3 regions of the Enterobacter cloacae complex sp. HYC074_NIDB genome follow, and region 2 is predicted to be linked to each of the others. Evidence: predicted binding sites of a transcription regulator. Region 2 holds the regulator's gene; each other region holds the start of a gene.
What was found. The regulator CRP, encoded in region 2, controls carbon source genes, mostly activating them, when cyclic AMP is high. The targets are predictions, from matches to a motif close to ATGTGANNNNNNTCACAT.

Region 1 (5,214 bases), 840 kb from region 2:
AGAAAAGAATGCATTGCTGACGGTATCATACACTCCCCACGACAGGGAACGATCGTCTGACATCACCTCACTGTACGAAAGCGGGTTGACCACTGCGACATAATTTCCGCGCTGCATATATATCATTTTATAACCATTAAAAAATGGTGTATCGCGAAAATAATAGATAGCAACGTCGGGTTTACGTGTGTAATTGGCAGCGGGTATGATGTAAGGGTGTTTCGGCGTAAAAAGGGTCGAGCAGAGAAAGTCCTGGCCATCAGCATAAATTAAATCGGCAACAAAAAGGCGACCGCGGGAAACGTTCAACATATATTGACGATGCTCCGGCGTACACACTTTGCCCTGATATTTTTCCGCGTCTTTCCGGGCCAGGTCAACCTGTTGAATAACCCGTTCAGTTTTATTTAAAGCAAGTTCAGCAAACGTGCGCAGCTGGGCGCTGATTTCCGACACTGCACTAAGCTGGGCAAACCATAGCGCAAGCATCACCGGCAGCATAACTACCATGATAATCCCGACCACTTTGAGCATTTTGCGCCGCGCGCTACGATTCATTTCCCGCTCTGTATCCCTGCATGTTGTACGCCTGTAGCAATGAAGACCGGCTGCTTTGATAAACAGGTGATTACGTTGCATGAATCATAGGAAGTTAGCAACTGACTTTTGGTATTAAAAATCCTAAAATTCGTGATGCCGATAATATTTTCCCGTAAGCCAAACTAAAAGTATTCATTTCGTTTCTGATAAGGAAAATAATTACCCGCGACAGGTGTGGAAAATTCGCTGGCTGAAATAGCCTGCTCTTTGTTCTTATGCTGATTTATAAATAATCAGACGCCAGGACCGTTTTTCCTCTTCCCGTACGCTTGGCGTCATATAATGCCTTATCGGCACGCATCAGTATGGCAGAAGTATCTCGTTGCCCCTGACAGACTTCAACCACCCCGGCGCTGAAGGAGAGTACCAGCGTTTTATCGCCCACACGCAGCGGTTTTGAGATCAGCGCGGCACGCAGGCGAGAAGAGAGCAACGTAGCGGCCATACCATCCGTACGCGCCAGCAGAAGAACAAACTCTTCGCCCCCCACCCGTCCCAGCGCTGACCCGGCCGGGCTCACCTCGCGAATACGGTCGCAAAAGTGAATCAATGCCGCATCGCCAACCTGATGTCCCCACCGATCGTTAATCTGCTTGAAATAATCGAGATCGAACATCAGGAGACAGAAGTGGCTACTGACATCCTGCGGCGAACTGGCTGCCAGCGCCATTTTGAGCTGCTGTAAGATTGTCGAGCGATTCAGACAGCCCGTCAGATCGTCCGTGGTGGCTTTGACGGTCAGCTGCTGTTCTGCTTTTTTACGTTCGGTGATATCCAGGCCAATATTGAGAATGGAGTTATCCGGCAAAAGGATGTTTGACCAGAGAATCGTTAACTGCGTCCCGTCTTTACGCACCGGGTGCCATTCGTACATATCCTTAAGTGGTGCGAAACGAACCGACTCCTGCACGCGCTGTCGCTCCTCGGGATCCGGATAAAACAGGGCCAGCGGATCGGGGTGCTCGTCGATTTCAGTCATACTCCAGCCAAAGACTTTTTCGCATTCGGCATTCCACAATACACACCGGTTATGCCTGTCAAAGGCGTTCATTAATACCGGCGCACGCTCAAATAAGGTTTTATATTGCGTGACGACGCGCTGCATTTCTTGCGCCGTTTTTTCCCGCACGATGATGTCATCAAAATAATCTTTTAGCTTCTCAACCAATACCACCACGATATTTTTCAGTATCGGCAACGAGGTAAGTTTTCCATTAAAAGCCAAAAAGAAATAACCACTGCACTGTCTGCCATGCGCTGAGAGTTTACACAGGACGCCGCTTTGCAGCCGCGCATAGCCCGGGTGCTGAGGGGAAAATACCGCCCGGCCAATATGCGCTTTCCAGTAGATAACCCGCCAGGCGCGGTGATGCCGCTGCAACAGGGTGCTGGCAAGAAAATCCGCCACGTTGAAGGCGTGACACGTCACGTCGCCGGCACAAACCACGCGCGGGCCGTCTGCGGATTCGACACTGACCCACGAGAGATTTGCCCCCAGAGCGCTGTTGATGGTTTCCAGCATTTCCACCGGCGAACACTGCGCGTTGAGTTGCGGCATCAGCTTCGCCAGGGCGTGCAGCGCCTGCATGCTGTCGTTAATAATCTCGCGTCTTTGTTCTTTCATTATCTTTTCGCAGGTCATTAATCGAGAGAGCAACCGCAATAACTCATATCTGAATAAAAGAATAAGACCACGAAATCAAAGAGCATGCTGAGTGTAAAATAAAGAATATAAAATCCAAAAAAGGTAATTAATTCAATGCGATGAATTATTTCTGCGGGTACATTTATTGTTCCACACAAGCATAATCCATAGACATACTGCTGTAAACGCTATACAGCCGAAGATGTTTTGCAAAGGTTTTGCTATCTGAATGAATTAAAAATAAAAATTCCGACCAGACGCGGATACGAGCGACGACGATATATTTTCCCTGGTAATAAACCCACTTTTACCTCACGCGGATACTGGCTAATAAAACAGCAAATGTGATATAGTTCACACATCTTATGTAACGAGAAACATTGTTTCATTCCAGTTCGTCTGTTTTGTCGAGGATGAGTTTTATGGCAACCATTACCACCAGCATGGTGCTCCTGCGCTGGCCGTTGTTGAGCGCGGTTTTGATGTTCCTGGCCAGCACGTTAAACATTCAGTTCCGAAAGTCCGACTACGCAGGTCTTGCTGTGATTAGCACCCTGTTAGGGTTAGGCGCCGCATGCTGGTTCGCAACAGGTTTGCTCGGTATTACGCTGGTGGATATAGCCGCCGTCTGGGAAAACATTAAAGTGGTGATGGTTGAAGCCATGAGCCACACCCCACCAGACTGGCCGATGGTGATTACCTGATAGCCTGTTATAAAAAAACCCAGACATTATCTGGGTTTTTTGTGTTTCACGCGTCTGGATATCAGAACGGGATATCGTCGTCGAAATCCATTGGCGGTTCGTTAGACGGTGCCGGAGCAGACTGCTGCTGCGGACGGGACTGCGCGCCGCCGCTAAACTGATTGCCGCCCTGCGGCTGCTGAGGCTGGCCCCAACCGCCCTGCTGCTGGCCGCCACCTGCCGGTGCGCCGCCGCCCTGACGGCCACCCAGCATCTGCATGGTGCCGCCAACATTCACCACCACTTCCGTGGTGTATTTTTCCTGACCGGATTGATCGGTCCATTTGCGGGTACGCAGTTGGCCTTCAATGTAAACCTGAGAGCCTTTACGCAGATACTCACCGGCCACTTCAGCCAGTTTGCCAAACAGCACAACACGGTGCCATTCGGTCTGCTCTTTCATTTCACCGGTCGCTTTATCACGCCAGGATTCGGAAGTAGCCAGCGTAATGTTGGCAACTGCGCCACCACTCGGCATGTAGCGTACTTCCGGGTCCTGGCCCAGATTACCGACGAGAATCACCTTGTTTACGCCTCTGCTGGCCATGTTCGTGTCTCCTGAATACGTTTCTTAATAGTGTAAACGCGCGAGTGTACCATTTCCATGCGACACTTTGATAGTTGCGTAGCATGTTCCAGAGTTCTCTCGCGGACTCGACATTGTTACACAGTGAATCAGAAAATGCATTCCAATACTGTATATTCAAACAGGTCATTTTGTGTCATAATTAGCCGTTTCTGACAGCCGTTTGTCCTTCAAACAAATCAGGCAATCCGTGTTCCAACCGGGAAAGGTGAATGGATAAGATCGAAGTTCGGGGCGCCCGCACCCACAATCTCAAGAATATCAACCTCATAATCCCTCGCGACAAACTCATCGTCGTGACCGGGCTTTCGGGGTCTGGCAAATCCTCACTGGCTTTCGACACTTTGTATGCCGAAGGACAGCGTCGTTACGTTGAATCGCTCTCGGCGTACGCGCGTCAGTTCCTGTCGCTGATGGAAAAACCGGATGTCGACCACATTGAAGGGTTGTCTCCTGCTATCTCCATTGAGCAGAAATCCACGTCGCATAACCCGCGATCCACGGTCGGTACCATTACCGAAATCCATGACTACCTGCGTCTGCTGTATGCGCGCGTGGGCGAGCCGCGCTGCCCGGATCACGACGTTCCGCTGGCGGCCCAGACCGTCAGCCAGATGGTGGATAACGTGCTGTCGCAGCCGGAAGGCAAACGCCTGATGCTGCTGGCGCCAATCATTAAAGAGCGTAAGGGCGAACATACTAAAACGCTGGAAAATCTGGCAAGCCAGGGCTATATCCGCGCCCGTATCGACGGCGAAGTGTGTGACCTGTCCGATCCGCCAAAGCTGGAGCTGCAAAAGAAACACACCATCGAAGTGGTGATTGACCGGTTTAAGGTCCGTGAAGATCTGGCGACGCGTCTGGCGGAATCCTTTGAAACGGCGCTGGAACTGTCGGGCGGCACGGCGGTGGTGTCAGACATGGACGATGCAAAAGCGGAAGAGCTGCTCTTCTCCGCCAACTTTGCCTGCCCGATTTGCGGCTACAGCATGCGCGAGCTGGAACCGCGCCTGTTCTCGTTCAACAACCCGGCGGGCGCGTGCCCGACCTGTGACGGCTTGGGCGTTCAGCAGTATTTCGACCCTGATCGCGTGATCCAGAATCCGGAGCTGTCGCTGGCGGGTGGCGCCATTCGCGGCTGGGACAAGCGTAACTTCTATTACTTCCAGATGCTGAAGTCGCTGGCGGAGCACTACAAGTTCGACGTTGAAGCCCCGTGGGCCAGCCTGAGCGCGAACGTACATAAAGTGATCCTGTTCGGTTCCGGCAAAGAGAACATTGAGTTCAAGTACATGAACGATCGCGGTGACACTTCCGTGCGTCGCCACCCGTTCGAAGGGGTGCTGCACAACATGGAGCGCCGCTACAAAGAGACCGAATCCAGCGCGGTGCGTGAGGAGCTGGCGAAGTTCATCAGCAACCGCTCCTGCGCCACCTGCGAGGGCACGCGCCTGCGCCGCGAAGCGCGTCACGTGTTTGTCGAAAACACGGCGCTGCCGACCATCTCAGACATGAGCATCGGCCACGCGATGGACTTCTTCAACAACCTGAAGCTCTCCGGCCAGCGCGCGAAAATCGCTGAAAAAGTGCTGAAAGAGATCGGCGATCGCCTCAAGTTCCTCGTGAACGTTGGCCTGAAC
Region 2 (5,214 bases):
CAGCAATTACCCGCGCGACATTCGATGAAGTGATCCTGCCGATTTATGCACCGGCTGAGTTTATCCCGGTGAAAGGGAGAGGCAGCCGCGTCTGGGATCAGCAGGGCAACGAGTATGTTGATTTCGCAGGCGGTATTGCGGTGACGGCACTGGGCCATTGCCATCCTGCGCTGGTGGACGCGCTGAAAACGCAGGGCGAAACGCTGTGGCACACCAGCAACGTGTTCACCAACGAACCGGCGCTGCGTCTGGGGCGTAAGATCATCGATGCCACCTTCGCCGAACGCGTGCTGTTTATGAACTCCGGCACCGAAGCCAACGAAACCGCCTTTAAGCTGGCGCGCTACTACGCAACCACGCGTCATAGTCCGTACAAAACCAAAATCATCGCCTTCCATAACGCCTTCCACGGTCGCTCGTTCTTTACCGTTTCCGTGGGCGGCCAGCCGAAGTATTCCGACGGCTTTGGTCCGAAACCTGCGGATATCATCCACGTGCCGTTTAACGATCTGCACGCCGTTAAAGCGGTGATGGACGATCACACCTGTGCCGTGGTGGTCGAGCCCATTCAGGGGGAAGGCGGCGTCACGGCGGCCACCCCGGAATTTCTGCAAGGGCTGCGCGAACTGTGCGACGAGCACCAGGCGCTGCTGGTGTTTGATGAAGTGCAGTGTGGGATGGGTCGTACCGGGGATCTGTTCGCTTATATGCACTACGGCGTAACGCCGGATATTCTGACCAGCGCGAAAGCGCTCGGCGGCGGTTTCCCGGTCAGTGCGGTACTCACTACCCAGGATATCGCTTCCGCATTTCATGTGGGCTCACACGGCTCCACCTACGGCGGTAATCCGCTGGCGTGTGCCGTGGCGGGTGCGGCGTTCGATATCATTAATACGCCGGACGTCCTGAATGGCGTGAATGCGAAACGCGATTTGTTTGTGAAACATCTTCAGCAGATTGACGAACAGTTTGATGTCCTCAGCGAAATCCGCGGAATGGGGCTGCTGATTGGCGCCGAGTTGAAGCCTCAGTATAAAGGCCGCGCGCGCGATTTCCTGCACGCCGCCGCGCACGAAGGCGTCATGGTGCTCAATGCCGGGCCGGACGTGATGCGCTTTGCGCCATCGCTTGTGGTGGAAGACAAAGACATCGAAGACGGATTAACCCGTTTTGCCGCGGCGGTCGCGAAGATCGTCAGCGGCTAATACGCGGTTCGTTTTAACCGGCGCGTTAACCAAATTCCGTGATGCGGGCGCTGACGCCATGCCACCGACGAAATGGTGTGCATGGTGTTCAGGTGGCCGAGAACGCGCTGTAAATGCTGCTCAAGGGTGCTCATCGGCCCATGGGTCAGCGTCTCCGGCGCTTCCAGAATGTTCGAATCCCCTGACTCGCCCGGTGCATCATACTCCAGGCGCTGCTGACAGCGCTGCAACGCAATTTCACACGACTGCAAATAGCGCTGCGCCAGATCCGGCGTCAGCATCGTGTGCTCCCGCGCCAGCGTCGTCATGGCATTGATATGCTCGACGATAAACTGGCTGTGCGTGACCCACAGCTTCATGTCAGCCAGATAGTGCGCGTTAAAGCCCGGCTCCTGCATGGCCTGGTTAAGGGAGTTAAACAGGGCGTTATGCGCCTGGTTGACCTTCATGCGCTCGTAGGCCAGCGGAGAGGGTTGTGGGTCATCGCTCAGGATCAGACGAATGGCCTGCTGGTCAGCTTCCAGCGCGTCGTGGGCGTTCTGCCTCAACAGCCCACTCTGCCACTGCGGCCACAGCCAGACCATGCCGCCAAAGGCGATCAGGCAGCCAATCAGCGTATCGACCAGACGGGCAATAATAAACTGTTCCCCGTTAAGCGTGAGCAGTTGAAGGGTATACACCGCCGTCACCGTAAAGCCCACCATCGCCCAGCCGTAGTTTTTGCGGATAATCAGATAGCTCACCAGCGTGATTGCCAGCATACCGGCCAGGGTATAGCCCTCCGGCACGTGGAAGTGCAGCGTCACGCCCGCGATAATCAGCCCCGCCATCGTGCCGCCCGCCCGATGCAGAATGCGCACCCGCGTGGCGCCATAGCCGTTCTGGGTAACAAACAGTACGGTCATTAAGATCCAGTAGGGTTTCGGCAGGTGCAGGGCCATTCCCATCAGGCTGGCGATGCTCAGCATCACACTGATCCGTGCGGCATTGCGCAGGGCAGAAGATTTCAGTGAAAGATAGCTTTTGAGCGCGGGCAGCAGCGGCAGCCGTTTTTGCTTATCGGCCATCAGGTCGCGGGCATAAAGCGGGCGCTGGGTGCGTAACACCCGGGCGATGCGGCTGAAATGCCAGGCAGCAAATTGCCCGACCGGGTTATCCGCGTGCTGACGCGCAATCTTTTCCAGCGCGCCGAGCTGTTTGTCCATGTTAAAGCGCGTCGGGTAGCGGTGATAGAGGATATCGTCAGCCAGCACTCGCAGGCGGGCCGCGACGGTCTGCGCGTTCCAGCGGATCACCGCTTCTGCATGGCTGCGCTCCACCAGCTTTTGCACCTCTTCCGGATTATGAAGGCTGACGGAGATATGCTCCTGCAAATCCAGCCCGACCTGGAAGATTCGCAGCAGCCGCTTGTATTCATGATTTTTGTTGGCGGCAAGCATGTGCAGCTGCTGATAGCACTGGCTGATCAGATCCACCACTTTTTGCTGGCGCGCCAGTAGCGGCGGCAGGGATTTTTCCGGGTCGGTATGTTGAGTGAGCAGGGTGTATTTTGCTTCGCAGTATTCAGCAAGCTGCACGTAGAGCAGGCTCAGGGATTCGCGCAGCGGCTGTTCCCGCCACAGCCAGAACCAGAACCAGTTAAACAGCCCGTACCACAGCGTGCCGAGGGCGTAGATCAGCAATGGCTCCCACACCGGCATGTTGCCTGCAAGGCTTAAGGTGAAGATGGCGGCAATCAGCGACGCGGGAAGCAGGCGGGCGTGTAGCGAGCTGATTTCGGCGGTGACGCCGAGCGTCATCGCCAGCACGGTCAGGATCAGAGGCAGAGGAATGTCGCGGGCCAGTAAGAGCTGTACGGCAAGGCTACAGCCGGCAAACAGGCAGCCGCCAATAATCAGACGTTTAAAAAAGCGTTTATGGGGCGTATCCAGACCGGCAATGTTGCAGCAGGCGGGCACGAGGGAAAACAGCAGGCCTTGCTGAAGATGTCCGAGGATCAGGCCCACGGCCACGGGAAGACACAACACCAGCGTTTGTCGCAGTGCGTAGTTAACTTCCGGGTGATAGATCAGCCTGCGCCACATGAGGAGTAGAGACAAAAACGGCGTGCCACCCTGCGGCGGCACGCCGTTTGACCGGAATTAACGGGTCCCGTAAACCACGATGGTTTTACCGTGGGCGGAGATCAGGTTCTGATCTTCCAGCATCTTCAGGATACGGCCCACTGTTTCACGGGAGCAGCCGACGATCTGACCGATTTCCTGGCGGGTAATTTTAATTTGCATACCGTCAGGGTGAGTCATGGCGTCTGGTTGTTTCGCCAGGTTCAGCAGCGTCTGCGCGATACGACCGGTTACGTCCAGGAAGGCGAGGTTACCTACCTTCTCAGAGGTCACTTGCAGACGGCGTGCCATCTGGGAAGAGAGACGCATCAGGATGTCAGGGTTGACCTGAATCAGCTGACGGAATTTCTTATAAGAAATTTCAGCCACTTCACATGCTGTTTTTGCACGAACCCAGGCGCTACGTTCCTGGCCTTCTTCAAACAGGCCCAGTTCACCGATAAAATCGCCCTGGTTCAGATAAGAAAGGATCATCTCTTTCCCTTCTTCATCTTTGATCAGCACGGCCACCGAGCCTTTAACGATGTAATACAACGTTTCCGCTTTTTCACCCTGGTGAATCAGCGTGCTCTTTGATGGGTACTTATGAATGTGGCAATGAGACAAGAACCATTCGAGAGTCGGGTCTGTTTGCGGTTTGCCAAGCACCATGCGCTGTTATCCTCTGTTATAAGCTGTCACCAGAGTCATAAGATGCATCCGGACTCTGGGGTTGCAATCGAATTCTTACCCATACCTGGGAAGTCGGCTGTCGTAACGTTTCGCAGCCAGTAAAGTTTGATGTCCTCTGCATACATGTGTAACGTCAATGTATTACTGTAGCATCCAGAGTGTTTTAGCATAGCTTTCGCCGCGTGTCTCCTGGTGTCTCGCTTCAGCATGACGCAGGTCGCCTTCCGTTGCGAGAAATGTAACGTACACGTAATCTGTCATAAAAAATGCAACGTTGGAGTGAGTGAATATGCAAGCGCGTGTGAAATGGGTTGAAGGGTTAACGTTCCTGGGCGAGTCTGCTTCCGGGCATCAGGTTTTGATGGATGGCAACTCCGGCGATAAAGCGCCAAGCCCGATGGAGATGGTGCTGATGGCGGCGGGCGGATGCAGCGCGATCGACGTGGTGTCGATCCTGCAAAAAGGCCGTCATGGCGTGACCGATTGTGAAGTGAAGCTGACGTCAGAACGTCGCGAAGAGGCGCCACGCCTGTTCACGCATATTAATCTGCACTTTATCGTCACCGGCAAAGAACTGAAGGATGCGGCGGTCTCGCGTGCGGTTGACCTGTCTGCGGAGAAATACTGCTCTGTGGCGTTAATGCTGGAGAAAGCGGTAAACATCACCCATTCGTATGAAGTGATAGAGGCTTAATTATTGGGGCATCGTGCGTGTTGATGCCCTCACCCTAACCCTCTCCCACGGGGCTGAGGGATCCCCAGTAATATGGTCATGCCACCATGACCATATTACTGTACTCTTTTCCCAGCTTTTTCATCTCGTTACCTATATTCAGTCGCCTTACTTTATCAGGCTCATGCCGGATCACTTCTTCTGCCAGACTCAGGTAGGACAGAACCCGTTTATGCCTGACGCTGCTTGCCTGATAGTGCCTGTGTAAGCACTGTCTTTCGGCCCTGTAGCCTGCCAGCCACATCACCAGACTTGCCATCGCCGCCACCATATTCAGTACTTCCAGTCGTCCTTTTCCCTGGCTCCGGCTCAGCCTCAGACCGAACCCGAAGCGTGGACTCTTGTCGTCCCGGAAGTTTTGTTCTATCTGCATTCTGCGGCTGTACAGCGCCATTATCTGGTGTGGCTCCAGACCTTCTGCATTACTGAACAGCAGCCACGGCTCCCGTGCGCTGCTGCGGTGTTCCCGCTGTGTTTTTGG
Region 3 (5,214 bases), 720 kb from region 2:
GGAAGTTCTCAAGCGCGGGGGTCAGCCACTGAATACAGCTGTGACACTCAATGGCGATGCGCAGGGTGGTCTGCTGCGGCTCGTTGCAGGACTGCAACGCGCTGGCAATCTGCGGCAGCACCTGGTTCGCCAGCTGAAGCAAAATTTCGCCCTGCGGCGTAAAGCGCAAAGGCTGGCTCTTACGCACAAAAAGACGAAAGCCGAGGCGTTGTTCCAGATCGCTGAACTGGTGAGAAAGGGCAGACTGAGTCTGGTGCAGCGTGGCCGCTGCCGCCGCAAGAGAACCGCAGTTCCGCAACGCTTGTAGCGTTTTCAGGTGTTTAATCTCGATCATGAAAGTCCTTCACTTCGGCATGAACATTTTGCGCTTGAGGAATATACAGTACCTGCCAATTATAGAAGTGTAAACATCTGGACGTCTAAATAACGAATTTCTACAAGGGGTATGCCATGACAATCCGCACTCACACTCTCGGTTTCCCTCGCGTTGGTCTGCGTCGCGAGCTGAAAAAAGCGCAAGAAAGCTACTGGGCGGGTAACGCCACCCGCGAAGAACTGCTGGCGGTGGGACGCGAGCTGCGCGCGCGTCACTGGGATCAGCAAAAACAGGCGGGCGTAGACCTGCTGCCGGTGGGCGATTTCGCCTGGTACGACCATGTTCTGACCACCAGCCTGCTGCTTGGCAACGTGCCGGCTCGTCATCAGAACAACGATGGATCGGTGGATATCGATACCCTGTTCCGCATCGGCCGTGGCCGCGCGCCAACGGGTGAGCCAGCGGCAGCGGCGGAAATGACCAAGTGGTTTAACACCAACTATCACTATATGGTGCCGGAGTTCGTTAAGGGCCAGCAGTTCAAACTGACCTGGACCCAGCTTCTGGATGAAGTGGACGAAGCGCTGGCGCTGGGTCACCAGGTGAAACCCGTGCTGCTGGGGCCGGTCACCTACCTGTGGCTGGGCAAAGTGAAAGGTGAGCAGTTCGACCGCCTCAGCCTGCTGAACGATATTCTGCCGGTTTATAAGCAGGTGCTGATTGAGCTGGGTAAGCGCGGTATTCAGTGGGTGCAAATCGATGAACCGGCGCTGGTGCTTGAGCTGCCGCAGGCGTGGCTGGATGCCTTCAAACCGGCGTATGACGCGCTCACGGGCCAGGTGAAGCTGCTGCTGACCACCTATTTCGAGGGCGTAACGCCTAACCTCGACACCATTACTGCGCTGCCGGTTCAGGGTCTGCACGTTGATCTCGTTCACGGCAAAGACGATGTGGCAGAGTTGCACAAGCGTCTGCCTGCGGAGTGGCTGCTCTCTGCCGGTCTGGTGAATGGTCGTAACGTCTGGCGTGCCGATCTCACCGAGAAATATGCACAAATTAAGGACATTGTCGGTAAACGTGAATTGTGGGTAGCCTCTTCCTGTTCCCTGCTGCACAGCCCGATCGACCTGAGCGTGGAGACCCGACTCGACCCTGAGGTGAAAAGCTGGTTTGCCTTTGCTCTGCAAAAGTGTGAGGAGCTGGCTCTGCTGCGCGACGCGCTAAACAGCGGCGACACGGCAGCGATTACCGACTGGAGCGCTCCGATCCAGGCGCGCCGTCACTCGACGCGCGTGCATAACCCTGTGGTGGAAAAACGTCTGGCGGCCATCACCGCCCGGGACAGCCAGCGCCAGAGCCCGTATGAAGTGCGCGCCGAAGCCCAGCGTGCGCGCTTTAACCTGCCCGCGTGGCCGACCACAACCATCGGCTCCTTCCCGCAGACTACCGAGATCCGCGGCCTGCGCCTGGACTTCAAAAAGGGCAATCTGGATGCGAATCACTACCGCACCGGCATTGCGGAACACATCAAACAGGCGATCGTCGAGCAGGAACGTCTGGGTCTGGACGTGCTGGTGCACGGCGAGGCCGAGCGTAACGATATGGTGGAATACTTCGGTGAACACCTGGACGGCTTCGTTTTTACCCAGAACGGCTGGGTGCAAAGCTACGGCTCCCGCTGCGTGAAGCCGCCGGTGGTGATCGGCGACGTCAGCCGCCCGGAAGCGATCACCGTGGAGTGGGCGAAGTATGCCCAGTCTCTGACCGACAAACCGGTAAAAGGCATGCTGACGGGGCCGGTGACCATTCTCTGCTGGTCGTTCCCGCGTGAAGATGTATCCCGGGAAACCATCGCCAAACAGATCGCCCTGGCGCTGCGTGATGAAGTGGCGGATCTGGAAGCGGCGGGGATTGGCATCATTCAGATCGACGAACCGGCGCTGCGTGAAGGGTTGCCGCTGCGTCGCAGCGACTGGGATGCTTACTTACAGTGGGGCGTGGAGGCTTTCCGCCTCAACGCGGCCGTCGCGAAGGACGACACGCAGATCCACACCCACATGTGTTACTGCGAATTTAACGACATCATGGACTCCATTGCCGCGCTCGACGCCGATGTGATCACCATCGAGACCTCGCGTTCAGACATGGAGCTGCTGGAGTCGTTCGAAGAGTTCGACTACCCGAACGAAATCGGGCCGGGCGTGTATGACATTCACTCCCCTAACGTGCCAAGCGTGGAGTGGATTGAATCGCTGCTGCAAAAAGCGGCCCAGCGCATCCCGGCGGAACGTCTGTGGGTAAACCCGGATTGCGGCCTGAAAACCCGTGGCTGGCCTGAAACCCGCGCGGCGCTGGCGAACATGGTGCAGGCGGCGCAGAATTTGCGTCAGGCGTAGTGGTGCTGGATTGCCCGGTTGGCGTAGCCGCCACCGGGCTTTTGGTATTACGCTTTCTTCCCGCCGTACTGGCTGAACCACGCCAGCATTCTCTGCCAGCCATCTTTCGCGGATTCCGCGTGATAGCTCGGACGATAATCGGCATTAAACGCGTGTCCCGCATCCGGGTACACCACGATTTCGGCCTTCGCGTTTGCCGCCCGCAGCGCGTGGCGCATGGTCTCGACGGTATCAAGCGGAATGCCGGTATCCTGACCGCCATACAGCCCTAGCACCGGGGCATTTAAATCGGTGGCGATATCAACCGGATGTTTCGGCGAGTTCAGCGTCTTTTCGCCCACCAGTTTGCCGTACCAGGCCACGGCCGCTTTCAACTGCGGATTGTGCGCGGCATACAGCCAGCTAATGCGTCCACCCCAGCAGAAGCCGGTCACCATCAGACGGTGCGGGTCGCCACCGTTGCGCGCCGCCCAACTGGCAACGTGGTCGAGATCGGCCAGTACCTGCGCGTCCGGCACTTTGCTGACCAGGTTGCTGAACAGCGTCGGGATGTCGCTGTAATCATTCGGATCGCCCTGACGGAAATAGAGTTCCGGCGCAACGGCCAGGTAACCTTCCAGCGCCAGACGGCGGCAGAGGTCGCGAATATGTTCATGAACGCCAAATATTTCCTGCACCACGATCACGATGGGCAGCGGGCCATCGGCAGATTTTGGCCGCGCGTGGTACGCTGGCATGTTCTCTCCCTGGGAGGGAATGGAGGTCTCGCCTGCGGTAATGGCTTCTTCAGGGGTTGAGACGATGGTTGAAGCGTGCGGGGCCGCAGCAGGTGCAAAACCGGTTTTTTCAGTCATGGCATTCTCCGTACCAATGAATGGATTAGCGCAAAGATAAATATAGACACCAGGTTAACAACCCACAGTGCCTTATAGCGTCTATCTTTTGTGCAGCACCCGGCGATATAACTTGTTAATGTGATGTGAATCACTATTTTATGGAAATTAACTGCAATCATTTTCATTCATGGTGAGGTGTGTCACGAAATAATGCACATTGCTTCTGTAAAGTACCGTTTTACTTCTTCTGACAAACCGACCCACAGAGGAGTCACCTATGTCTAAGTCTGATGTTTTTCATCTCGGCCTCACTAAAAACGATTTACAAGGGGCTACGCTTGCTATCGTCCCTGGCGATCCAGAGCGTGTGGAAAAGATCGCCGCGCTGATGGATAAGCCGGTTAAGCTGGCAGCGCATCGCGAATTCACCACCTGGCGCGCAGAGCTGGACGGTAAAGCGGTGATCGTGTGCTCTACCGGTATTGGTGGCCCGTCTACCTCTATCGCCGTTGAAGAGCTGGCGCAGCTGGGCATTCGTACTTTCCTGCGCATCGGCACCACAGGCGCCATTCAGCCGCACATCAACGTGGGCGACGTGCTGGTTACCACCGCATCCGTGCGGCTGGACGGGGCAAGCCTGCACTTTGCTCCGATGGAATTCCCGGCAGTGGCCGATTTCGAATGCACCACCGCGCTGGTTGAAGCCGCGAAATCCGTGGGCGCCACCACCCACGTGGGCGTAACTGCCTCTTCCGATACCTTCTACCCGGGCCAGGAGCGTTACGACACCTTCTCTGGTCGCGTGGTGAGCCGTTTCAAAGGCTCCATGGAAGAGTGGCAGTCGATGGGCGTCATGAACTACGAAATGGAATCTGCGACGCTGCTGACCATGTGCGCGAGCCAGGGTCTGCGTGCCGGTATGGTGGCGGGCGTTATCGTCAACCGTACCCAACAGGAGATCCCGAACGCTGAAACCATGAAGCAGACTGAAAGCCATGCGGTGAAAATCGTGGTTGAAGCGGCGCGCCGCCTGATCTAATTCTCTCTTCAGTGCTAAAAGGCCGACATGCTCGGCCTTTTCTTTTTGCGTAACGCCTCGCAGGAAAACCCTTTCAAACTGGACGTTCATACAGCACAATTCTATTTTGTGCGGGTTAGACGTGGATGCAGGGGGCATTGTGGATATTTCAATCCTGGTTTATGCGGTAGTTGCGCTGGTGAGCGTGGGGATTGGCTGGCTCATTTGCGGCTACCAACATGCTCAGCAGAAAGCCGATCAGCTGGCAGAGCGCGAAGAGATCGTCGCCGAACTCAGCGCGACGAAACAACAGCTTGCGCTGAGTGACCACTGGCGCGATGAGTGTGAACTGCTCAATAACGAACTGCGCAATCTGCGCGACATTAACACCTCGCTGGAGGCCGATCTCCGGGAAGTGACCACCCGCCTTGAGTCCACCCAACTGCACGCCGAAGACAAAATCCGTCAGATGATCAACAGCGAGCAGCGTCTTAGCGAGCAGTTTGAGAACCTCGCGAACCGCATTTTTGAGCACAGCAATCGCCGCGTGGATGAGCAGAACCGTCAGAGCCTGAACAGCCTGCTGACGCCCCTGCGTGAGCAGTTGGACGGCTTTCGACGTCAGGTACAGGACAGCTTTGGTCAGGA

Region 1: a site for CRP is predicted at 2,588-2,605, ahead of O1724_RS02000 (YjcB family protein). Genes of this name have one in related genera too.
Region 3: a site for CRP is predicted at 3,685-3,702, ahead of udp (uridine phosphorylase). Genes of this name have one in related genera too.

Annotation. Positions count from the first base shown of each region.
Region 1 covers NZ_CP114214.1:409,089-414,302, reverse strand. Annotated here, with positions in the region: gene O1724_RS02010 (EAL domain-containing protein) at 1-558, opposite strand, end outside; gene O1724_RS02005 (sensor domain-containing diguanylate cyclase) at 824-2,224, opposite strand; gene O1724_RS02000 (YjcB family protein) at 2,668-2,949, shown strand; gene ssb1 (single-stranded DNA-binding protein SSB1) at 3,011-3,535, opposite strand; gene uvrA (excinuclease ABC subunit UvrA) at 3,787-5,214, shown strand, end outside.
Region 2 covers NZ_CP114214.1:4,354,442-4,359,655, reverse strand. Annotated here, with positions in the region: gene argD (bifunctional acetylornithine/succinyldiaminopimelate transaminase) at 1-1,205, shown strand, start outside; gene O1724_RS21275 (YccS/YhfK family putative transporter) at 1,202-3,289, opposite strand; gene crp (cAMP-activated global transcriptional regulator CRP) at 3,347-3,979, opposite strand; gene O1724_RS21265 (OsmC family protein) at 4,290-4,694, shown strand; gene O1724_RS21260 (IS4 family transposase) at 4,771-5,214, opposite strand, start outside.
Region 3 covers NZ_CP114214.1:282,745-287,958, forward strand. Annotated here, with positions in the region: gene metR (HTH-type transcriptional regulator MetR) at 1-334, opposite strand, end outside; gene metE (5-methyltetrahydropteroyltriglutamate--homocysteine S-methyltransferase) at 451-2,712, shown strand; gene O1724_RS01420 (dienelactone hydrolase family protein) at 2,760-3,566, opposite strand; gene udp (uridine phosphorylase) at 3,826-4,587, shown strand; gene rmuC (DNA recombination protein RmuC) at 4,727-5,214, shown strand, end outside.